DNA from 3 places in the Microbacterium sp. PRC9 genome. Region 1 is predicted to be linked to each of the others. Evidence: predicted binding sites of a transcription regulator. Region 1 holds the regulator's gene; each other region holds the start of a gene.
The links. Region 1 encodes HrcA, which represses chaperone genes, less so after heat shock. Its sites were predicted from a motif close to TTNGCACTCGNNNNNNNCGAGTGCNAA; they were not measured.
Positions count from the first base shown of each region.

Region 2: the regulator HrcA is predicted to act here: its motif matches at 5,584-5,610, upstream of Q9R33_RS00800 (Hsp20/alpha crystallin family protein).
Region 3: the regulator HrcA is predicted to act here: its motif matches at 1,285-1,311, upstream of groL (chaperonin GroEL).

Region 1 covers NZ_JAUZUR010000004.1:92,751-100,292, reverse strand. Annotated here, with positions in the region: gene lepA (translation elongation factor 4) at 1-945, shown strand, start outside; gene Q9R33_RS09725 (DUF1990 family protein) at 973-1,623, shown strand; gene hemW (radical SAM family heme chaperone HemW) at 1,631-2,848, shown strand; gene hrcA (heat-inducible transcriptional repressor HrcA) at 2,977-4,017, shown strand; gene dnaJ (molecular chaperone DnaJ) at 4,069-5,184, shown strand; gene Q9R33_RS09705 (16S rRNA (uracil(1498)-N(3))-methyltransferase) at 5,188-5,925, shown strand; gene Q9R33_RS09700 (HIT domain-containing protein) at 5,991-6,338, shown strand; gene Q9R33_RS09695 (PhoH family protein) at 6,391-7,422, shown strand; gene ybeY (rRNA maturation RNase YbeY) at 7,419-7,542, shown strand, end outside.
Region 2 covers NZ_JAUZUR010000001.1:189,910-197,451, reverse strand. Annotated here, with positions in the region: gene Q9R33_RS00830 (hypothetical protein) at 160-330, shown strand; gene Q9R33_RS00825 (VWA domain-containing protein) at 358-2,058, opposite strand; gene Q9R33_RS00820 (alpha/beta fold hydrolase) at 2,205-2,936, opposite strand; gene Q9R33_RS00815 (hypothetical protein) at 3,165-3,335, opposite strand; gene Q9R33_RS00810 (VOC family protein) at 3,440-3,811, shown strand; gene Q9R33_RS00805 (L-serine ammonia-lyase, iron-sulfur-dependent, subunit alpha) at 3,918-5,519, shown strand; gene Q9R33_RS00800 (Hsp20/alpha crystallin family protein) at 5,663-6,115, shown strand; gene Q9R33_RS00795 (thymidine kinase) at 6,172-6,756, opposite strand; gene Q9R33_RS00790 (low temperature requirement protein A) at 6,848-7,542, opposite strand, start outside.
Region 3 covers NZ_JAUZUR010000002.1:359,547-367,088, reverse strand. Annotated here, with positions in the region: gene groL (chaperonin GroEL) at 1-1,248, opposite strand, end outside; gene Q9R33_RS05340 (cold-shock protein) at 1,437-1,637, opposite strand; gene Q9R33_RS05335 (LytR C-terminal domain-containing protein) at 1,768-2,337, opposite strand; gene Q9R33_RS05330 (DUF3263 domain-containing protein) at 2,406-2,654, opposite strand; gene Q9R33_RS05325 (DUF2332 domain-containing protein) at 2,664-3,683, opposite strand; gene msrB (peptide-methionine (R)-S-oxide reductase MsrB) at 3,882-4,292, shown strand; gene Q9R33_RS05315 (nitroreductase family protein) at 4,292-4,837, shown strand; gene pucL (factor-independent urate hydroxylase) at 4,876-5,775, opposite strand; gene uraH (hydroxyisourate hydrolase) at 5,777-6,103, opposite strand; gene uraD (2-oxo-4-hydroxy-4-carboxy-5-ureidoimidazoline decarboxylase) at 6,100-6,597, opposite strand; gene bcp (thioredoxin-dependent thiol peroxidase) at 6,627-7,097, opposite strand; gene Q9R33_RS05290 (aldolase/citrate lyase family protein) at 7,139-7,542, opposite strand, start outside.

The DNA of each region.
Region 1 (7,542 bases):
ACCGACCCGAAGCCGATGGTCTTCTCGGGGATCTACCCCATCGACCAGAGCGACTACGCCGACCTGCGTGAGGCCCTCGACAAGCTCAAGCTGTCGGACGCGTCCCTCCAGTACGAGCCCGAGACGTCGGTGGCGCTCGGCTTCGGCTTCCGCTGCGGCTTCCTGGGCCTGCTGCACCTCGAGATCATCACCGAGCGCCTCTCGCGCGAGTTCGACCTCGACCTCATCACGACGGCGCCCTCGGTGACGTACGAGGTCACGACCGACACCGGCGACACCGTCGTCGTGACCAACCCGAGCGAGTACCCGGACGGGCGCGTCGCCGAGGTGTCCGAGCCCGTCGTGAAGGTCGGCATCCTGCTCCCCAAGGACTACGTCGGCACCGTCATGGAGCTGTGCCAGTCGCGCCGCGGATCGCTCCTGGGCATGGAGTACCTCAGCGAGGACCGCGTCGAGCTGCGCTACCACATGCCCCTCGGCGAGATCGTCTTCGACTTCTTCGACCAGCTGAAGTCCAAGACGCAGGGCTACGCGAGCCTCGACTACGAGCCCGCCGGCTCGCAGACCGCCGACCTCGTGAAGGTCGACATCCTGCTGCAGGGCGACAAGGTCGACGCGTTCAGCTCGATCGTGCACCGCGAGAAGGCGTACGCCTACGGCACGATGATGACCGAGCGCCTGCGCAAGCTCATCCCTCGCCAGCAGTTCGAGGTGCCGATCCAGGCCGCCATCGGCGCCCGCATCATCGCCCGCGAGAACATCCGCGCGATGCGCAAGGACGTCCTCGCCAAGTGCTACGGCGGCGACATCTCCCGCAAGCGCAAGCTCCTCGAGAAGCAGAAGGAGGGCAAGAAGCGCATGAAGATGGTCGGTCGCGTCGAGGTCCCCCAGGAGGCGTTCATCGCCGCGCTCTCAGGCGACGTCGAGGGTCCTGCCAAGAAGTGATGCGACTCGCGAAGTAGGCTGGAATCCATGCGTCGAGGAACCTTCCGTGACGACACCGTCGACTATGCCGCTGTCGGGGCGACCCAAGCGCCGGATCTGATGCAGTATCCGCCGGAGCGCAGCATCCCGGCAGAGCAGTCGTGGCGGATCGGCAGCGGAGAAGCGCGCTTTCGCGCCGCGAGCGAGGCGCTGATGTCGTGGACCGCGCAGCGCGGTGCCGGGCTCGACGTCACCGATGTGCGGCCCGCCTCCGGTCCCATGTACTCGGGGGTGAGCTTCGACGCCGAGGGCAACCCCGTGGGGCCCAGCCGCTCCGAGGCCGAGCAGCGCTTCGACGCGGACGGCACCCCGTTCGTCGGCGCCGGCACGACGATCCGCGTCGACGGCCGCGTCAGGGGGCTCCGCGCCGACGCGGAGCTGCGCGTCATCTTCGCCGTCGAGGAGCCTCGGCGGGTGGGCTTCGCGCTCGGGACCGTGAGCGACTCCGTTGTGAGCGGCGAGGAGTCGTTCATGCTCGACTGGTACGACAACGACGAGGTCTGGTTCACGGTCCGCGCGTTCGACGCGCCCCGCGCCATGCTGTACCGGATGCTTCCGGGGCTCACGAAGCGCCGTCGTCGCGAGCTGTTCACGCGGTACCTGCGCGCGATCTCGCCGCTGTACACGACTCCCGCGTGAGGCGCTGATGGGCTCCGCTCTTCCCCTCGGCGAGCCCGTTCCCTCGGACGGCTCGCTGCCGGCCGGCACGCGCATCGATCCGGCCGCAGAGTTCAGCGTGTATCTGCACGTCCCCTTCTGCCGCGTCCGCTGCGGGTACTGCGACTTCAACACGTACACGTCCTCCGAGCTGCGCGGCGCCCGCCAGGACGAGTACGCCGACACGCTCCTTCGAGAGATCGAGCTGGCGGCGCCCGTGCTCGAGCGCGCCGGCGGGAACCGTCCCGCGTCCACGGTGTTCTTCGGCGGCGGCACGCCGACGCTGCTCCCGCCCGGCGACCTCGCACGCATGCTGGCCGGCGTCCGCGACACCTTCGGTGTCGCGGACGGGGCCGAGATCACGGTCGAGGCCAACCCCGACACGGTGACGCCCGCGGTCGCGGCCGAGCTCGCGGCATCCGGGGTGACGCGCCTCTCCATCGGCATGCAGTCGGCCGTCCCGCACGTGCTCGCGGCCCTGGATCGCACGCACGATCCCGACAACGTCCGCACCGCGGTGGCCGCGGCGCGGGTGGCCGGGCTCGACGTCAGCGTCGACCTCATCTACGGCGCGCCGGGTGAATCGCTCGACGACTGGCGCACGTCGCTGGAGGCGGCGGTGTCCCTCGAGCCCGACCACATCTCGGCGTACGCGCTCATCATCGAGGACGGCACCAAGCTCGCTCGCCAGATCCGCCGTGGTGAGGTCGTCGCACCCGACGACGACGTGCAGGCCGACATGTACGAGCTCGCCGACGACCTGCTCGCGGGCGCGGGATTCGACTGGTACGAGGTGTCGAACTGGGCGCGTGGTGACGCACACCGCTCCCGCCACAACCTCGCGTACTGGGTCGGCGCAGACTGGTGGGGCTTCGGCCCCGGCGCGCACAGCCACGTCGCCGGCGTGCGGTTCTGGAACGTCAAGCACCCTGCCGCCTACGCGCAGCGGCTGTCCGCGGGGGAGTCGCCTGCCGCTGGGCGGGAGATCCCGGATGCCGCGGCCCGAAACCTCGAGAGCGTGCTGCTGCGCACCCGCATCCGCGAGGGCCTCCCCGTCGAGGAGCTCCTCGGCGAAGGCCGTCACGCGGTCGCCGCGCTGATCGCGGACGGGCTGATCGAGGGTCCCGCCGCGCTGCGCGGGAGGGTCGTGCTCACGCGGCGCGGCCGGCTGCTCGCCGACGCGGTCGTGCGGGCGCTCACCGATTAGCCCCGGCGCGATCGTGCGTCGGACGGCTTCGCAATCCATCCCGGCGTCGCTCGACGATCCTGGCGGGGGCATCGGATAGAATTGGCACTCCAGTCATGCGAGTGCCAGCTGTGGCGTGGGGAGGCGGGATGGTCAGCGAACGAGGTCTGCAGGTGCTGCGGGCGATCGTCCAGGACTACGTCGACACGCGCGAACCGGTCGGCAGCAAGGCGATCGTCGAACGGCACGCCTTCGGAGTGTCGGCCGCGACGATCCGCAACGACATGGCGCTGCTCGAAGACGAAGAGCTCATCGTCGCACCGCACACCTCGTCGGGCCGCGTGCCCACAGACAAGGGCTACCGCGTCTTCGTCGACCATCTCGCGGAGCTCCGGCCGCTCTCGCCGGCCCAACGGGCGGCCATCGCCGCGTTCCTCGACGGCTCCGGCGACCTCGACGACGTCCTCGTGCGCACCGTGCGCGCGCTCACGCAGCTGACCGGCCAGGTCGCGATCGTGCAGTACCCGTCGTTCGCGCGCGCGACCGTCACGCACGTCGAGCTGGTCCAGCTCGGCGGCGGACGGATGCTGGTGATCGTGGTCACCGACACGGGACGCGTGTCGCAGCGCCTGACGTTCGTCGGCGAGGAATTCGACGACGTCGACCTCGCACACATCCGTGCCGGGCTCGGCACCCTGCTGGTCGGCCGGCCTGTCCGCGAAGGGCTCCAGCGCATCGCCGAGCGCCTCGAGGGACCGGATGCGCAGGCTCCGGCGCACGAGCGCGCGACCGACGAGATCGTCCGCGCCGTCGCCGAGGAGCTCGAGGAGTTCCGCCAGGACAAGCTCGTGATGGCCGGCAGCGCCAACCTCGCACGCCGAGAATCCGACTTCCGCGGCAGCATCTATCCGCTCCTCGAGGCGATCGAGGAGCAGGTGACCCTGCTGCGGCTGATGGGCGAGATGGTCGCCGACGAGCAGGGCCTCGCGGCGAGCATCGGACGCGAGAACGAGGCGTTCGGCCTGGCCGAGGCATCCGTCGTCGCCAGCGACTACGACGCGACGGGCTCCCTCGCCCGCGTCGGCGTGCTGGGCCCGACGCGCATGGACTACCCCACGAACCTCGCGACGGTCCGCGCCGTCGCGCGCTATCTCACGCGCATGCTCGAGCAGGACGACAGCTCCCGCTGACGCACGCGCGCACACACGATCCCGCGGCGCGGCCGCGGCAGGAAGGCGAAAGTGGCTGACCACTACGAGGTCCTCGGCGTCTCACGCGACGCCTCCACCGACGAGATCAAGAAGGCCTACCGGCGGCTGGCCCGTCAGCTGCACCCGGATGTGCACCCGGGCGAGGAGGCATCCGAGCGCTTCAAGCTCGTGACGCACGCGTACGACGTCCTCAGCGACCCCGAGCAGCGCGCCCGCTACGACATGGGCGGCGGTGACTCGCCGTTCGGCGGCGGGGCCGGCGGCTTCGGCGGGTTCAACGACATCTTCGAGACCTTCTTCGGTGCGGCGGGCGGATCACGCGGCGGCCGGCCGCGATCGCGCCGCGAGCGCGGGCAGGACGCCCTGGTCCGCGTCACCCTCGAGCTCGGCGATGTGGTGTTCGGCACCCACCGCGACATCGAGGTCGACACGGCCGTCGTGTGCGAGACCTGTCAGGGCTCGTGCTGCCAGCCCGGGACGAGCCCGGTCACGTGCGACATCTGCCACGGCACCGGCAACGTGCAGCGCCAGGTGCGAAGCCTTCTCGGCAACGTGGTCACGACGCAGCCGTGCAACGTCTGCCAGGGCTACGGCACCACCATCCCCTACCCGTGCGCCACCTGCCAGGGCCAGGGCCGCGTGCGCGCCCGCCGCACCGTGTCGCTCGACATCCCGGCCGGCGTGGAGACCGGACTCCGCCTGCAGCTGCCGGGTTCGGGCGAGGTCGGCCCGGCCGGCGGCCCCAACGGCGACCTGTACATCGAGGTCACGGTGCAGCCGCACGAGGTGTTCAGCCGTGACGGCGACGACCTGCTGGCGACGCTCGAGGTGTCGATGCCCGACGCCATCCTCGGCACGACGACGACCATCCAGTCCCTCGACGGCCCGGTCGACCTCGAAGTGCGGGCAGGCGTGCAGGCGGGAGACATCCTGACGATCAAGGGCCGCGGCATCACGCCGCTGCGCGGCTCGCAGCGCGGCGATCTTAAGGTCGGCGTGCACGTGGTCACGCCCACGCGACTCGACCACAAGGAGCGCGCCCTCATCGAGGACTTCGCGAAGCGCACCAAGGCGCCGGCCCCCAAGCTCGCAGAGTTCCACCAGGGCCTTTTCGCGAAGCTCCGCGATCGGTTCCGGAACAGCTGACCCATGGCACTGCACTTCCTCCTCGACGAGCCCGTCGACGCCGCTCCCGGCGACGCGGTGACGCTCACCGGCGCGGAGGCCCACCACGCCTCGACGGTGCGCCGGGTGCGCGTCGGCGAGGAGGTCACGGTCGGTGACGGCCGCGGAGCGTGGCTCACGGGCTCGGTCGAGTCGGTGGCGCCCCGCGAGGTGGTCGTGCGCATCGACAGACGGACGGATGCTGCGCCCCCGAGCCCGCGCATCGTGCTCGTGCAGGCCCTCGCCAAGGGGGACCGGGACGAGCTCGCCGTGCAGGCGGCGACCGAGCTCGGCGTCGACGAGATCGTGCCGTGGCAGGCCGCGCGCAGCGTGTCCCGCTGGGACGCGGCGAAGGCCGCGAAGGGCCGCGCCCGCTGGGCGACCATCGTGCGGGAGGCCGCGAAGCAGGCCCACCGCGCGTGGGTGCCGGAGGTGGCGGAGCTCACCACGACCGCGGCGCTCGTGCGCCGGGCGGCAGCATCCGTCGTCCTGATCCTGGAGCCGACGGCGACCGAGCGGCTCAGTGCACTCGCGGTCGACCCTGGTGAGGAGCGCGACATCGTGCTCGTCGTCGGGCCCGAAGGCGGCATCGCCCCCGAAGAACTCGATGCCCTCGCGGCCGCGGGCGCGCGAGGCGTGCGTCTCGGCGACACGGTGCTGCGCACGTCGACCGCGGGTCCCGCGGCGCTGGCCGTCGTCAGCACCGCGCTCGGGCGGTGGTGACGGTCCGACAGGGTCACCGACCGCTCCCGGAGCCGGTCGCAGGGCCCCGTCGGTAGACTTGCGACATGAGTGAGCCTTCGATCTTCACGCGCATCCTGGACGGGCAGATCCCGTCCGAGATCATCGCAGAGACCGAGAACGCATTCGCCATCCGTGACATCGCCCCGAAGGCGCCTGTGCACCTGCTGGTGATCCCCAAGACCGACGAGTACCGCAACGTCGTCGAGCTCGCCGCCGGCGACCCGGACCTCATGGCGGAGCTCGTAGGACTCGCGAACACGGTCGCCGCCGATCATTCGGACGGGGACTTCCGCCTGGTCTTCAACACCGGCCCGAACGCGGGCCAGACCATCTTCCACGTGCACGCCCATGTGCTCGCGGGAGGCCTCGAAGAGAAGAGTGTCGGTGCCTGATCACCCCGGTCATGAGACGGTGAGCGACCACGTCGAGGTCGACGGCGTCGCGATGGTGCAGCTTCTCGGTCCGCAGGACCGGCTGCTGCGGGTCGTCGAGAAGGAGCACCCGGGTGTCGACGTGCATGTGCGCGGCAACGAGATCACCCTCACGGGCGAGGCGCCGGCCGTCGCGGCGGCACGGACGCTGGTCGACGAGCTCGTCGCGATGACCCGAGCGGGTCACTCGCTCGGCGAGGACGACGTCGCGTCGTCGAACCGCATCCTCCGCAGCGAGGGCGGCCCGCGGCCGTCCGAGGTGCTGGGCGAGGCCATCCTGTCGTCGCGAGGCAAGGTCATCCGCCCGAAGACCCTCGGCCAGAAGGCGTACGTCGACGCGATCGAGGAGAACACCATCGTGTTCGGCATCGGTCCGGCCGGTACGGGCAAGACGTACCTCGCGATGGCGAAGGCCGTCCAGGCGCTCCAGCGCAAGGAGGTCAGCCGCATCATCCTGACGCGGCCGGCCGTCGAGGCGGGGGAGCGGCTCGGCTTCCTGCCCGGCACGCTCACCGACAAGATCGACCCGTACCTGCGCCCGCTGTACGACGCACTCAACGAGATGATGGACCCGGAGCTCGTGCCCAAGCTCATGGCGAGCGGCACGATCGAGGTCGCGCCGCTGGCCTACATGCGCGGCCGTACCCTCAACGACTCGTTCGTCGTGCTCGACGAGGCGCAGAACACCACCCCCGAGCAGATGAAGATGTTCCTCACGCGTCTCGGCTTCGGCACGCGCATGGTGGTGACCGGTGACATCACGCAGATCGACCTGCCGCAGGGCGCGTCGGGCCTGCGGCTGGTGACCCGCGTGCTCGGCGACATCGACGACATCCACTTCTCGTACCTGACCAGCGACGACGTCGTGCGCCACACCCTGGTGGGCCGCATCGTCGACGCCTACAGCGAATACGACGAGCGCCGGATGGCCGCTCGTCGCGAACGGGACGAGGCATCCGAGTTCGCCAACCGCGCCGAGCGCCGCACCGCCACCGTGCGCGGCGGAGGACCCCGTGACCACCTTCCGAAGCGAGGACGCCCATGACCATCGAGATCGGCAACGAATCGGGGATCGCCGTCGATGAGACGGTCCTGCTGCGCCTCATGGAGCACAACCTCGCCGAACTGCACGTCAGCCCCGACGCCGACGTCGCGATCCTCCTGG
Region 2 (7,542 bases), on a different contig from region 1:
GGGTTGTGCGACGGACTCGACGCGACGACCCGCCCGGGTCTCGCCAGCGTGCAGAGCCCGCAACCGAAGCAGTTCGACGTCGACGAGTACCTCGCGCCGGGACGAAATCCTCCTCACGGGGGAGGCGAGCCGAGACCTGCCGCTCGTAGCATCCGAGGTATGACCGATTCCGTCTTCAAGCCGGGTGACGACGTCTTCACCACGAACGCACGCGGCATCGTCATCGATGTCCGCGCAACGCCCTCGGGCAAGTGGGTCTTCGGAGTCGAGGACGCCCGCGGTGAGGTGAACTACTTCACCGCCGCGGCGCTCCGCCCGGCACAGCGCTAGCGACTGCCGCCGCGCGGACTGCGGCCCTCAGCCGCAGTTCGGGCGACAGCCGCGCTGGGTGACCGCATCGATCAGCACGGTGCCGATGTCGGTCGGCTGGAAGGCTTGATACGCCGCGCCGTCGGTGGCGGCCGCAATCTGCTCCAGAGCGGCCTGGTCGGTGTCGGGTCCGTAGCCGATCGCGATGACGGCGACGGGTTTCGCCGGATCGCGCAGAGTCTCGAGCTGCGCAAGCAGTCCCGGCAGGTCCAGGCCGTCATCATCCTCGTTGACCCCGTCGGTGTTGAGCAGCACCAGATGCACCTGCCCGGGGACATAGGTGTCGCGCATGTACTGCACCGCGGCGAGCACGCTGTCGTACAGGCCTGTGCCGCCGCCCACGAGACTGTCGAGCCCGTTGGCCGTGTCGATCGTGCGCTGCTTGTGCGCCGGATCGCCGAGCGGGCCGAACGGGACGATCTCCTGCCAGTCCTGTCCGCCGATCCGCCGGCTCGAGAACACCCAGGTCGCGAGCGACGAGTCGTCCGACAGCGAGTTGACGGCGCGCACGGCGGCCTGCTCGAACAGGTCGATGCGCCGCATGTCGGCGGTCGCCGGCTGAAGCATGGAGCCCGAGACGTCGTTGAGCGAGAGCATCCTCGACGGCGCGGTGAGCATCTGCCAGGTGCGCAGCGCTTCGGCTTGGTTGGCGCTGTCGATGGGCTCGGCGACCACGGCGGCGTCGTCAGAGTCCGCAAGCGAGTCCGGCGCGTTCCCCGCCGCGTCGCGCAGGCCGTGCTCGGCCAGGTGGTCGCTTCCGCTCGCCACGGCGGCGGCGAACATCTCGACGGCGTCGAGGGTGTCGGCCGAAGTGTCTGCGAGCGTCACGAGGGGCACGCCGAGCACAGGCTTCACATCGGCGGGGTAGATCGGCACGAGTGCGGTCTGCGCTTCGCGGCCGTACTCCAGCAGCGCCTGCTCCGTGGTCACGGCGATCGTCGGCGTCGCCGCCGCCGATACTGCCGCGAGCGCATCGGCGGCGGTCGGGACGACGCCGGTGTCGAGGCCGAGCACGAGCGCCGTGAATGCACGCGCATCCCCGCCGACCGCCGTCTGCAGCGCGAGCAGCGCGGCGGAGCTCGCCGCGACCGCCGCCGGATCCGGCAGCACGGCGGCGACCGCGCGCCCCGCGAGGCTCGAGAACCCAGCGCCTGCGGACTCGAGCGCAGCCGCCGTGGGCTCCGTCGCCGCGAACACGACCGGGGTGCTGGCCACGGGGGCACTGACGACCAGCTCCGCCGCGTCGACGCCGGTGAGCTCCGCCTGGCGGGTCGCTCGCTCGGGCCACATCGCGGAGTCTGGCACCCAGACGTCGAAGTCCGGCGATGACCCGGCAGCCAGCGCCGCCGCGGTGACGGAGCTGTCTTCGGCGACGATCGTCACATCGGGGCAGTCGGCGCGGGTGTCGGGCAGATCGGCGACGATCGCCTCGAGCGCTGCCGCGAGCGCTGGGTCCGCGGTGACGCGCAAGCTCGAAGGCACGCACCCGCCCGTCGACGCAGGTTGGTCGTCGGGCTCGGTGCCGGTCCCGCGCGTGAGGAAGATGCCGAGGACGACCGCGATCGCCACGACGAGGACGAGGATCACTCCGAGCAGCAGCAGGGAGCGCCGCCGCCTCTGTGCGGCGCGGACGGCCGCCCGCGTGGGGGCGTCGCTGTTGATGGGCGTGTTCGGCTGCACTCGAACCACATGCACTCCGATGGACGGCGGGTGGGGCCCGCTTCGGGGATACGTCGACGTATCTGAGGAATACGGCGTCGTATTTGGGGGGATACTTCAGTGGAGTATAGGGGACGGGCAGTCTCGATGCCTGGTGAGCTGGGCCCTCCGCGTGATCAGCTGATCGAGGCCGCCGCCGCGCGGATCGCGTCCAGTGTCGCCTGCGGCTGCGACACCATCGAGACGTGGGATGCATCCACCTCGGTGATCGTGGCACCGGCACGCTCTGCCATACGACGCTGCGTGTCGATCGGGATGACGCGGTCGTCGGTGCCGAGGACGGCCCAGCTCGGGATCGTCTTCCACGCCGGCGCCGCCGACGGCGTCACGTTCGCGACGAACGACGCCGGACGCTGCGTCGCGACGATGGTCCATCGGTCGGCCTCGGGGAGGTCCTGTGCGAACGCGTCATGCACGGTCTGCGGCTTGAGGAATGCCTCGGCCGCGCCCTCCGGAGCTCCTGGGTAGCCCGCGACGTCGAGGACCGTGGTCGGATCCGCGACCGCCAAGGCGGAACCCGATCCCTCGAGGATGCCGACGACGGTCTCGCCCTCGTCGGGGATGAACGCGTCGACGTACACCAGCGCCTTCACGTCGCCGCCGTGGGCGCCGGCGTTCGTGATGACCGCGCCGCCGTACGAGTGGCCGACGAGCACGACGGGCCCGCTCGTCCGCTGCGCGAGGAACGACGCGATGTAGGCGGCGTCGGACGTCAGCCCGCGCAGCTCGTTCGGCGGTGCCAGGACGGTGAATCCCTCGGCCTGAAGTGGAACGCTGACGGCGTTCCAGCTCGAGGCGTCAGCCCACGCGCCGTGCACGAGGACGATGGTCGGCTTGCTCTCTGACATTCGACTTCCCATCTGTTGCGCCGCCCCCAGGCGGCTGCGGATGATCAAAGTCGCGTCGTGTGCTGTCCTGGACGCGCTGACCGACACCTTAGGGCCGCCCGCCGCGCCGGCGCCAGCGCGAAGTTCACAGGTGGGGGACCGCGTCCGCCACTGCTCCCGATCGTCGCACCGCTCGGCGCGGCGTACGAGGGGTGCACCGCGAGCAGGCGCCGGCTGCTCGGGCGCTCGCTACCGGCGTTGTTCGAAGGCTCCCGCGGTGACCGGAATCGCGACGGCCGCCACGATGCAGAGCAGGCCCACGACGAACACCAGCGCAGGCAGGACCGGTGACGCGAACGACAGCCCCAGGATCACCATTCCGCCGACCATCAGGATCAGATAGAGCACGAAAAGCAGCATCGCCAACCTCCAGGATCGCCTCCCTCATTGATACTCCTCACCGGCCCGCCGCGGGAAGGGCCGTGTCCCTGGCATCGGTCTCGGGCGGGCGCGAGAATGGCGCCATGAGACTCGTGCAGGTTGCTCAGCACGCCGACGACCTCGAGCGCGCCGCAGGCTTCTACACCTCCCTCCTCGGCAGCGACGCGACGGCGGTGTTCGATCCGCCGGGCCTGCTGTTCTTCGACCTCGACGGCGTGCGGCTGCTGCTGGACCGCAACGCCCCGACCGCGCTGCTGTACCTGCATGTCGACGACGTCACGGCGGCCCTCGAGCGGATCGGCGATCGGGCCGAGGTCGTCTCACCGCCGCACGTGATCTTCACCCACGAGGACGACACTCTCGGGCCGGCAGGGCACGACGAGTGGCAGGCCTTCGTCGAGGACTCCGAGGGCAACACCGTCGGCCTCGTCTCGTTCCGGCCCGTCGCTTCCTGAGACCGCCAGGCTGCACGATGGATGCCCGCGTGATGAGGCATCCTGCTCGTATCGAGTCGGTAACGGGAGTCAGAGTGCACGCTCCTGTCGGGTTAGCCTGGTCGCGATGAGCGCCTACGTCTCGGCGTTCGAGCTGTTCTCCATCGGCGTAGGACCCTCGAGCTCCCACACGGTCGGTCCCATGCGGGCCGCCCACGATTTCGTCGTCCGCCTGCGCGAAAGCGGGGTTCTGCCGCAGGTCGGCCGCGTCACCTGCACGCTGTACGGCTCGCTCGGCGCCACGGGCATCGGCCACGGCACACCCGACGCCGTCGTCGCGGGGCTGCAGGGCCTCGAACCCGAGACGGTGGATCCGGATGCTGTGCGCTCCGCCTGGAGCGCCTGGCCCGACGATCGCGCGCTCGAGCTCGCCGGGAGGCACGCGGTCCCGTTCCGGCGCGGCGACGTCGTGTTCGCGCCGCGCACCAGGCTGCCTGGCCACCCCAACGCCATGACCCTCGAAGCGTGGACCTCGCCCGACGACGGACCTGCGCGTGCGCTCTCCGCGCCCGGAGTGCGCGAGACGGGCTCGCCTGCGGCTCTCGAACCTGTGGCGGCGACGGATGCCGGACTCCTCGTCCGCGAGACCTACTACTCCGTCGGCGGCGGTTTCATCCGCCGCGAAGGTGAGTCTGCGCCCGGCTCAGCGGCCGCAGGGGAGCCCCCGCGCGCGTTCCCCCTGGACTTCTCCAGCGCCGAGGAGCTGCTCGCCGTGTGCGACGAGCGGGGCATCACGATCGCCGAGGCCGCGCGCATCAACGAGGAGTCGCTGCGCCCCGACGAGGACATCGCCGAGGGGCTGGATGCGATCTGGGACGCGATGGCCGCGTGCGTCGAGGCCGGCCTGCAGGCGGGGGGCGTTCTCCCCGGGATGCTGGGGGTCAAGCGCCGCGCAGCATCCATCCGCGAGCAGCTCGAGGCCGCCGAGGCCGACGGCCGTCGCGAGCTGCCGGGGGAGTGGCTGGGCGCCTTCGCGCTCGCGGTCAACGAGGAGAACGCCGCAGGCGGGCGGGTCGTGACCGCTCCGACGAACGGTGCTGCCGGGATCCTGCCCGCCGTCGCGATGTACTGGTGGCGCTTCCTCGCCGATTCCGGCCTCGGCGCCGGCAACGCGGTGACGCCCTACGGCGAGCTGGTCGGCAGCGCACTGCTCGGCTATCACGGTCACGCGGCGACCACCGAAGAGGCTGCAGGCTGGGACGACGAACAGGTGGCGGAGGCGAACCGTCGCCGAGGCATCCGTCGATTCCTCCTCACAGCGACCGCGCTGGGCTCGCTGTTCAAGGCCAACGCGTCGATCTCGGGCGCAGAGGGCGGCTGCCAGGCCGAGGTGGGATCGGCGTGCGCGATGGCCGCGGGCGGCCTCACCGCCGTGATGGGCGGCACGAACCGGCAGATCGAGAACGCCGCCGAGATCGCGATGGAGCACCACCTCGGCCTCACCTGCGACCCGGTCGGCGGACTCGTGCAGATCCCGTGCATCGAGCGCAACGCGATCGCCGCGTCCACGGCGGTGACGGCCGCGCGGCTCGCGCTGCGTGGCGACGGTTCGCACTACGTCTCGCTCGACGCGGTCGTCGAGACCATGCGCCAGACCGGCATCGACATGTCGCACAAGTACAAGGAGACGAGCGAAGGCGGTCTCGCGGTCAACGTCATCGAGTGCTGAAGCCGAGTGCTGACCTCCGGAGCCCGGTGGCGGTCTCGTTCGTTCACGGCGAACGCTCGGCGGCTTAGCACTCGCATATCGAGAGTGCTAATCTGGTGACAGTTGAGCCGGTGAGGCTCAACTTTCGACGAGAGGAGATAATCATGGCCACCAACGACCCGTTCCGGGACCTCGACCGCCTTGCTGCCGGTCTCTTCGACACGCGCCGCGGCCCCCGCCGCATGCCGATGGACCTGTACCGCGACGGCGACCATTACATCCTGACGGCCGACCTTCCGGGCATCGACCCGGGTTCGGTCGACATCGACGTCGACGGACAGCTGCTGACCATCCGCGCGGAGCGCACGCTGACGAGCGGCGACGACGTCAAGTGGATCACGCGCGAACGAGAGGCGGCGAGCTTCCTGCGCCAGCTCAATCTGGGCCAGGGCATCGACACCGAGCGCATCTCCGCGAGCTACAACAACGGCGTGCTGAGCGTGACGATCCCGGTCAGCGAGAAGGCGAAGCCGCGCAAGATCGAGGTGATGTCCGAGGGCGGCGCGCCGACGATCACGGCGCACGAGTCCGACGCGCCCCAGCCGATCGAGCAGTAGGACCATTCCAGAACGGATGCCTCGCCGACGCGGCGGCGAGGCATCCGTTCTGTCGTCTACGCTCGTGCGGTTCCGGTGAAGTGCCTGCGGCACCGGGCCTGGTAGGACTCGATCCCTCCGACGTGCGCAGGCGCCGGCACACCGGCATCGCCGGTGGGAGCCTCGGCGATGCGCTGGTGGAACGCGGCATCCTCGCCACAGACCGCGCACACAGCGGTGAGCTTGACGACGTCCTCGGCGATCGCCATCAGCGCCGGCAGCGGCTCGAACGGCCGGCCGTCGAACATGACGCACAGCCCTGACACCACCACGGTCACGCCGTCGGCGACCAGCCCGTCGACGGCGGGGACGAGGTCGGTGCCGAAGAACTGCGCCTCGTCGATGGCGACGAGGTCGAGCCCGCGGCCCTTGACGCCCGCGACGAGCGTCGCCACGTCGGGCACCGAGCGCGAGGGCACGCTCAGCCCGGAGTGCGAGCTCACCAGTCCCTCGCCCCGCCGATCGTCCAGCGCGTGGCTCACCACCTCGACCTCGAGCCCCGCGATGCGCGCGCGGCGGACGCGGCGCAGCAGCTCCTCCGACTTTCCGGCGAACATCGGGCCGCACACCACCTGTAGCCGGGACTGCCTGGTTGCACGCATGCCGCCACCCTATGTCCGGTTCTGCGCGAGGCGCACGAGACGACGCGCGAACGACGGTGGCCGGGGGGCACCCGGGAGCGAGGACGGCGGATCAGCCCCCCGCGCGGCGTCCTCGCCGCACACGCCCGACCGTTTCCCCGACGGCGACGCCGGTGAGCACGAGGCCCGCGGCGACCGAGAGGGTGAGCGTGTCGAGCACGCTCGCGGCGGCCGCGAGGAGCGCGAGCGCGAGCATCCCCGCGAGCTGTGCGCGCGCCCAGCGCCGCTCCAGCAGGTGGCGGAACAGCACCGTGCCCGCGAGGAACAGCATCGGCCCCCCGATGACCGCGATCGTCGCGGCGACGTCGTGGTCGTGCGGGTGCGAGAGGGCGTCCTTGTCGCCCACGCTGATCACGACGATCCCGGCCACGATCGGGAGGTGCATCCACGTGTAGGCGGTGCGTGCCAGGCGACCCGGTGTGTCCGACGCCTCGATGGTCTCGGCGCCGACCCGCTCGCCGTGGTCGAAGTAGATCCACCACGCTGCGGCAGCGGTCGCGAACGCGGCGACGAGCGCGGCGACCGATGCCGGGGACGACTCGGTCTCGGCGAAGACGAGGCCGGTGACGAGCATGCCCTCGCCGAGGGCGATCAGGACGAAGAGCGCGGTCCGCTCGGCGATGTGGGGACCCGACAGATCCCAGCGATCGAGGCGCACCTTGCCGAGGCCCGGGACGGGGAACGCGAGTAGCGTTCCCGCGAGTTCGATCCCGAGCGCGATCGCCCACAGCGGCAGCTGCCACGGGA
Region 3 (7,542 bases), on a different contig from region 1:
CGCGACGCCACCACCGGCGACGATGCCCTCCTCGACGGCAGCCTTCGCGTTGCGGACGGCGTCCTCGATGCGGTGCTTGCGCTCCTTGAGCTCGACCTCGGTGGCTGCGCCCGCCTTGATGACGGCCACGCCGCCGGCGAGCTTGGCGAGGCGCTCCTGGAGCTTCTCGCGGTCGTAGTCGCTGTCGGTGTTGTCGATCTCGCGGCGGATCTGGGTCACGCGACCCTCGATCTGGCCCGCCTCGCCGGCACCCTCGACGATCGTGGTCTCGTCCTTGGTGACGATGACCTTGCGCGCACGGCCGAGCAGGTCGAGGGTGGCGTTCTCGAGCTTGAGACCGACCTCCTCGGTGATGACCTGGCCGCCGGTGAGGATCGCGATGTCCTGCAGCTGCGCCTTGCGACGGTCGCCGAAGCCGGGAGCCTTGACGGCGACCGACTTGAAGATGCCGCGGATCTTGTTGAGCACGAGGGTCGCGAGAGCCTCACCCTCGACGTCCTCGGCGATGATGACGAGCTCCTTGCCGTCCTGGATCACCTTGTCGACGACGGGCAGAAGGTCCTTGATGTTCGAGATCTTCTGGTTCGCGATGAGGATGTACGGGTCCTCGAAGACCGCCTCCTGGCGCTCCGGGTCCGTGACGAAGTAGGGGTTGATGTAACCCTTGTCGAAGCGCATGCCCTCGGTGAGCTCGAGCTCGGTGCCGAAGGTCTGCGACTCCTCGACGGTGACGACGCCTTCCTTGCCGACCTTGTCGATCGCCTCGGCGATGAGCTGGCCGATCTCCGGGTCAGCGGCCGAGATGGACGCGGTCGCGGCGATCTGGTCCTTGGACTCGACCTCCTTGGCCGACTCGAGCAGCTCAGCGGTGATGGCCGCGACAGCCTTCTCGATGCCCTTCTTGAGCGAGATGGGGTCGGCGCCGGCCGCGACGTTGCGCAGGCCCTCGCGGACGAGCGCCTGGGCGAGGACCGTGGCGGTCGTGGTGCCGTCACCTGCGACGTCGTCGGTCTTCTTGGCGACCTCCTTGACGAGCTCCGCGCCGATCTTCTCGTACGGGTCGTCCAGCTCGATCTCCTTGGCGATGGAGACACCGTCGTTCGTGATCGTGGGGGCGCCCCACTTCTTCTCGAGCACGACGTTGCGACCGCGCGGGCCGAGCGTCACCTTGACGGCGTCGGCCAGGATGTTGAGGCCGCGCTCGAGGCCGCGACGGGCCTCCTCGTCGAAAGCGATGATCTTTGCCATGTGTGTGTCGTCCCTCCGGAACGTTGGCTTTGGGTATTAGCACTCAATGAAGACGAGTGCTAAATCATTCTGGCACTCGACCCTATCGAGTGCAAGCCGCGGGGACGGATGCTGAAACGCAAGGAGACGGGACGCCTCTCGGCATCCCGTCTCCGGTGTCGGTTCAGCGTCGGGCGCTGAGCCGGGCGTCAGACGACGCGCACGGACTCGGCCTGCGGCCCCTTCTGGCCGGAGCCGACCGTGAACTCCACGGTCTGCCCCTCCTCCAGAACGCGGAAGCCCGACATGTCGATGTTCGAGTAGTGGACGAAGACGTCCTGGCCGTCGGCGACGGTGATGAAGCCGAATCCCTTCTCGGCGTTGAACCATTTGACGGTGCCCTGGGTCATGCGTTTCTCCTGTTGCCGGCGGTGCAGGGCTTCATCGTATGCAGGCGAAATCGCGGCATCCGCGCGTTTCGTCACTTGTTGACATGCAGGCACACAAGTGTTTACCGGCGCGAAACACGCACTCGACGGGTCAGGGCGTAGGGGCCGGGGTCTGCCCCGCAGCGGTGCGGTCGAGACCGATCACGACGGTGAGCTGCGGCACGCCCTCCGTGGTCGCGGGGTACGCCTCGCTCTGCTCGATCTCGGCGCCTCCGATGACGCCGGCGAGACCTGCTGCCGCGGCTTCGTCAGCGGGGTCGACGTAGAACACGGTGGTCGTCGGGAAGTCCTGCGACCCCGCCTCGCCCGCGGTCACCTTGTCATCCGCCCAGCCCGCACCGACGACGACGTCCTTCATCTGCGTCGCGAGCCCTTGCTCGGGGGTCGCGTTGAGGATCATGACGTCGTAGTTCACGTCGACGACCGGCGTGACCTCGGGGACCGGCTCGACGGTCGGGGTGGGAGTGGGGATCAGCTCGATGCGTCCGGACGCCAGCAGCGTGCCGAAGATGCCCACGACGATGAGCACGACGGTGGCCAGCGCGGCCCACAGCAGGACGACCCATCCGCGCATGCGCGGGTTCTCGGCCCGGTGGGCGCCGACGCGATCCGTCTCCGGCACATCGTCGAAACGATCCCGGGGGAAGCTGGTGGTCGGCACCCGTCGATGTTACCCGCCGGAGGCCGGGCGTCCGGTCTGCGACGGTCCGCGTGGCGCGCAGCGGCGGGTCAGCGCGCGTCGGCGGCGCGGCCGGCGCGCTCGTGCAGGCGCGCCTCGCGCAGCCGGCGGAGCCGCTTGACGAGCATGGGGTCGTGCTCCTGCGCGCCGGTCGTGTCGATGAGGCGGCCGAGCAGCTGGTAGTACCGCGCCGGCGACAGGCCGAGGTCGGAGCGGATCGCCTCCTCCTTGGCCCCCGCGTGCCGGCGCCACTCGGCCTCGAAGTCGAGGATGGCGCGGTCGCGGTCGGTCAGAGGCACGCGTCCACGCTAGCCCGCAGCATCCGTTGGCCCCGTGCGCCACGCGCGCCAATGCACGAACGAGCCGAGCGGGTCGACCGCGGCGAGCGCTTCGCCGTCGCGGCCGAGCACGAAGCCGTCCCAGGACGCGGCGTCGACGGGAGGCTGCCACCGGTCGTGCAGCGCGGGCGGGTCGATCGTGATCCAGACGGCGTCGAGGGTGCGCACGGCGTCGAGGAGGCGTTCGCGTCCGGCACGCGGGATGTGCGGCAGGACCCCCGGCGTCGTGACGACGAGCGTCGCGCCGGCGGGCGCGAGCGCGGCGGCCGCGCGCAGCACCTCCGGGTCGGAGGCGTCGCCGGCGATCACATGCGGCGGGTCCGTGGCGGCGATGTCGAGGGCGGCGGCGATCCGCTCCGTTCTTCCGCTCTCCCCCGGCCACACCAGGCTCGTGAGGAATCGCCGGTCGCCCTCGTCGGAGGCGTCGAGCGGCTCGAGGTCGATCCCGGCGCGCCACACGACCCGCGGCAGCCGCAGCGGCGGTTCGCCGGTGACGTCGCACTCCAGCACCACACCCGAGGGCCCGGCGTCGGGATCGAGCGCGAGGACGCCACCGCTCCCCCGGTAGCGGTACGAATAGCGGTCGGGGTACAGGCACAGCCCGCCGCTCGCGCCGACTTCGAGCAGCGCGATCGGCCCGTCGATCGTCGCGAGGGCCGGGAGGAGGGCCGCGCACCGCTGCGGCTCGTTGGTCTGCAGACGGCGGACGGATGCCTCGGCCACGACCTCGTCGCCGTGCTCGACGAGCCACGCCGCCCACGCCGGGAACGCGCTCTCGGGCGCGCCGAGCATGCGGGTCACCGCGAACACGAGTGGCGGCTGCCGTCGCGTGGCGGGAATGCGCGCGAGGATGGCCACGACGTCCGGATCGGAGGCGACGCCGCCCGCCCACTCGGCGTACAGCGCCGACCGGCCGGGAGCCTCGTCGTGCGCGAAGCGCGCGTACCGCTCGACGACCGCCGCCTGCTCGTCCGCGTCCGCCCCGCCCATGCCCTCATCCTCCCCCACGCTGTCCTGTCGCATCGTGTCCTCCGTGAGACGACAGCCCGGGACGAGACCGTGGGGGAACCCCGAGGTCTCGTCCGCCCGGTGGGGTTTCACGGCGCAGGGGCGGCGCGGAGCCGCCCCACCCCATCGGTCGCTGGGGTTGAATGGAGGGTGGCCGTTGTGCGCGGCCGAGGAGGAACGATGACCTACGCCGTCGACAAGAGCGACGCCCAGTGGCGCGCAGACCTGACCGCCGATCAGTACGCCGTGCTGCGCGAGGCGGGCACCGAGCGGCCCTGGACCGGGGAGCTGCTCGACGAGAGCCGCGCCGGCCTCTACACGTGCGCGGCCTGCGGCGCCGAGCTGTTCCAGAGCGGCACGAAGTTCGACTCGCACTGCGGCTGGCCGAGCTTCTACGAGTCCATCCGCCCCGAGGCGGTCGAGCTCATCGAGGACAACAGCCACGGCATGGTGCGCACCGAGGTGCGCTGCGCGAACTGCGGCTCGCACCTGGGCCATGTGTTCCCCGACGGATTCGGCACCCCGACCGGCGACCGCTACTGCATGAACTCGATCTCGCTGCAGTTCACGCCCGGCGAGGGCGCGGCGTGATGTCCGGCGCGCTCGACGCCGCGCTCGCACGGCGGTCGTGGTCGAAGGTGACGGATGAGGCGCCCTCGCACGAGGAGCTCCTCGACTTCGTCGCCGCTGCCGGGCGCGTCGCCGACCACAAGTCACTGCACCCGTGGCGGCTCATCGAGCTGCGCGGCGCCGATCGACAGCGTCTGGGCAAGGCGCTCAACAAGGCCGAGGGCCACAAGGGCTCGTCGTCGAAGCCGATGCGCGCGCCGCTGATCATCGCGGTGGTGGCGAGCTACAGCAAGACGCACAAGGTGCCGCGGTGGGAGCAGGAGGCTGTCGCCTCCGGCGTCGCGCACGTCCTGAGCCTGGTGCTCGACGAGGCCGGCTGGGGCGTCTTCTGGCGGACCGCCGGAGAGCACACCCGGTCGAAGGTCGTCGCGAAGGCCCACGGCCTCAAGAAGAGCGAGGAGCTCCTCGGCTGGCTGTACGTCGGCGGGAAGCCCAAGCGCTCGCGTCCGACCCGCCGCAAGGGCGTCGACGCCACCCGCTTCGTGAGCCGCATGCCGAAGGGCTGACACGGCGCCACGACCGTGGCGCGCGCGTGGATCCGGAGTCAGCAGAAGCCGGCGATCCCGTGCCATGCGGGGTGGTTCCCCGGCACGCCGTCGCGGAGCACCGCCGCCTCGATCAGCCCGTACGGGCGGTCGGCGGCATAGAAGACCTCGTTGGGGTTGTCGAGCCCGAACGGCGTCAGATCCACCGCGATGTGGTGCAGGTTCGGCATCGAGAAGCGGATCTCGTCGATCTCGGTGCGGGCCTCGAGCACCCGCCGGCCCATCTCGTACAGGGTGTGCTGGAGCGCGAGCGAGTGCGTCCCGGCGAACGCCTCGAGCAGCAGCCGGCGCACCTCGGCGAACGACTCGTCGAACCCGACGTCGAGGCGGTTGTAGCGCCACCTCGCGGTGACCGACGTCGCGAGGATGCGGTCGTCGGTCTCGGCGAGGGTCGTGTACCGGTCGCGCACGAAACCGTGGAACTCCGACCCGGCGGACTTCAGCACCGCGAGGTCGCGCAGCCCCGAGATGACGGTCGCCTCGGCTCCGGCGAACGTGACCACGGCCGTACGGGTCTCGGTGCCGCCTCGCACGAACGAGTGGTCGTGCCCCTCGCCGTCGACGGGGATGCGGGTCCAGGTGTACTGCTCGGCCTCCCAGCGTCCGCCGGTGACCCCGTCGAACTCCCCGGTGAAATGGCGTCCCAGCCGGAGCAGGAACTCCTCGGGCGTGCCGACGCCGTCGCGGGCGAAGGCGAACACCGTGTTCTTCTGCGTCTCGGTGGCGACGATGCGCGCGTTGTCCCCCGCGATGTGGGCGGCGGTGAAGTCGCCGCGCAGCTGCGACGTCACGTCGAGGTCGGTGATCGTGTGCCGCCGACCGTCCCGGTCGACCCGGACGAGCCGCACCTCGGCCTTGCCGTACTGATTCGCGCCGAGGACGATCGTGGGCTCGGACATGTCAGTTCCCCCGATAGGTCGAGTACGCGAACGGGCTGAGCAGCAAGGGCACGTGGTAGTGCTGCGCGGAGTCGGCGACCGCGAAGTCGATCGACACGACCGGGTAGAGCGTCGCACGCCCCGTCGCGGCGAAGAAGTCGCCGGTCGCGAACGTGAGCCGGTACGTGCCGGCGTCGAGGCGCTCCGGTCCGAGATCCGAGATCCGGCCGGCCTCGTCGGTCACGCCGGACGCGATCTCGGCCCCGTCGGCCGCGGTCAGCACGACGCCGACGCCGCGCGCAGGGCCTCCGAGCGCAGCATCCAGCACGTGCGTCGTGATCTGGCTCATGAACCGATGATCCCTTCGAGTCGGAGGACGGCGATCTGCCGCAGCTGCTCCGCCACGACCGGGATCTCCTCCTCCTCAGTGTGGGCCAGCCGGTCGCTCAGCGCATCGAGGATCTCGTCGGCACGGCGCCCGGCCGCCCGGATGAGGAAGACCCGCGAGAACTTTTCCTCGTAGGCGCGGTTGCCGGCGGCGAGCGCGGCGGCCACGTCGGCGGTCGGCTCCCCGATCCCCGCCTGCTCGGATCGCGAGAGGGATGCCTCGGCTCCGCCTCCGCTCGCACGCTCGCCGATGCGGGGGTGGCGGGCGAGGGCCCCGTCGATCTCGGCCGGCGTCCACCGCGGGGCGCTCGTGCGGGCCGCCGCGAGGAGCTCCGCCGTCGTCGCATAGGGCCGCCCTGTGACGACGGCATCGACCCACCGGTCGATGTCGACGCACGGGCGCACCACGGCTCGCGCGGCTTCGGCGTCGAGGCGGTTGAACGCGTCCAGCTCCATCGCTGCGGCGGGCCTGGGTGGGGGTGGGCTCAGGCGGCCAGCTGGGCGCGGAGGCGGTCCACGTGGCCGTGGGGATCGACCCGGTACTCGGCGGACTGCACCGTGCCATCGGCATCCAGCACGAACGTCGATCGGATGAGGCCGACGCGCTCCTCACCGTTGACGACCTTGGTCCCCCATGCGCCCCACGCCTCGGCGACGGCGTGGTCCTCGTCGGAGAGGAGCGGGAACTGCAGCTGCTCGGCCTCGGCCCACTCCGCGAGCCTTTCGACCGAGTCGGGCGAGACCCCGACGACGGCGACCCCCGCCGCCTGCAGCGAGGCGAGGTTGTCGCGGAAGTCGCACGCCTCGGTCGTGCAGCCGGGCGTGAACGCGGCCGGGTAGAAGTAGACGACGAGGCGGCGGCCGGCGAAGTCCTCCGGACGCACCATCGTGCCGGTGGAGTCGGGCAGCGCGAACCCGGGGTTCGCGTCGCCCTCGTTCAGGCGGATGTCGGCCATGTCGTCGGTCCCTTCGATGGTTCGTCGCTCGGCGTCGCCGGTCACGAGGTCGGGTGCACCCCGAACGCGAGAGCCAGCTTCTCGATCTTCTGCGCCCGGCCGAGCCTGGGCAAGTCGCTGCCGTCGCGGATCACACGACCGCGGCCTTCGAAGTCGGCGAGGAAGTCCAGTGCCCACAGCACCTCGCTCGGCGTGGGGCAGATGACCTCGTTGATGACGGGAGCCTGCTCGGCCGCGAGGCAGAGCTTGCCGGTCATGCCCATCGACACCGTGATCGCGGAGTGCTCGCGCAGCGTCGGCATACTGTTGCCCACCGTCGGACCGTCGATCGGCCCGGGCAGGTTGCCCACGCGGCTGGCGACGACCAGGCGCGCCCGCGGGTACGCCATCGCCTCGGCGTCCGCGCTCATGCCGGTGTCGCGGCGGAAGTCGCCGCTGCCGAACG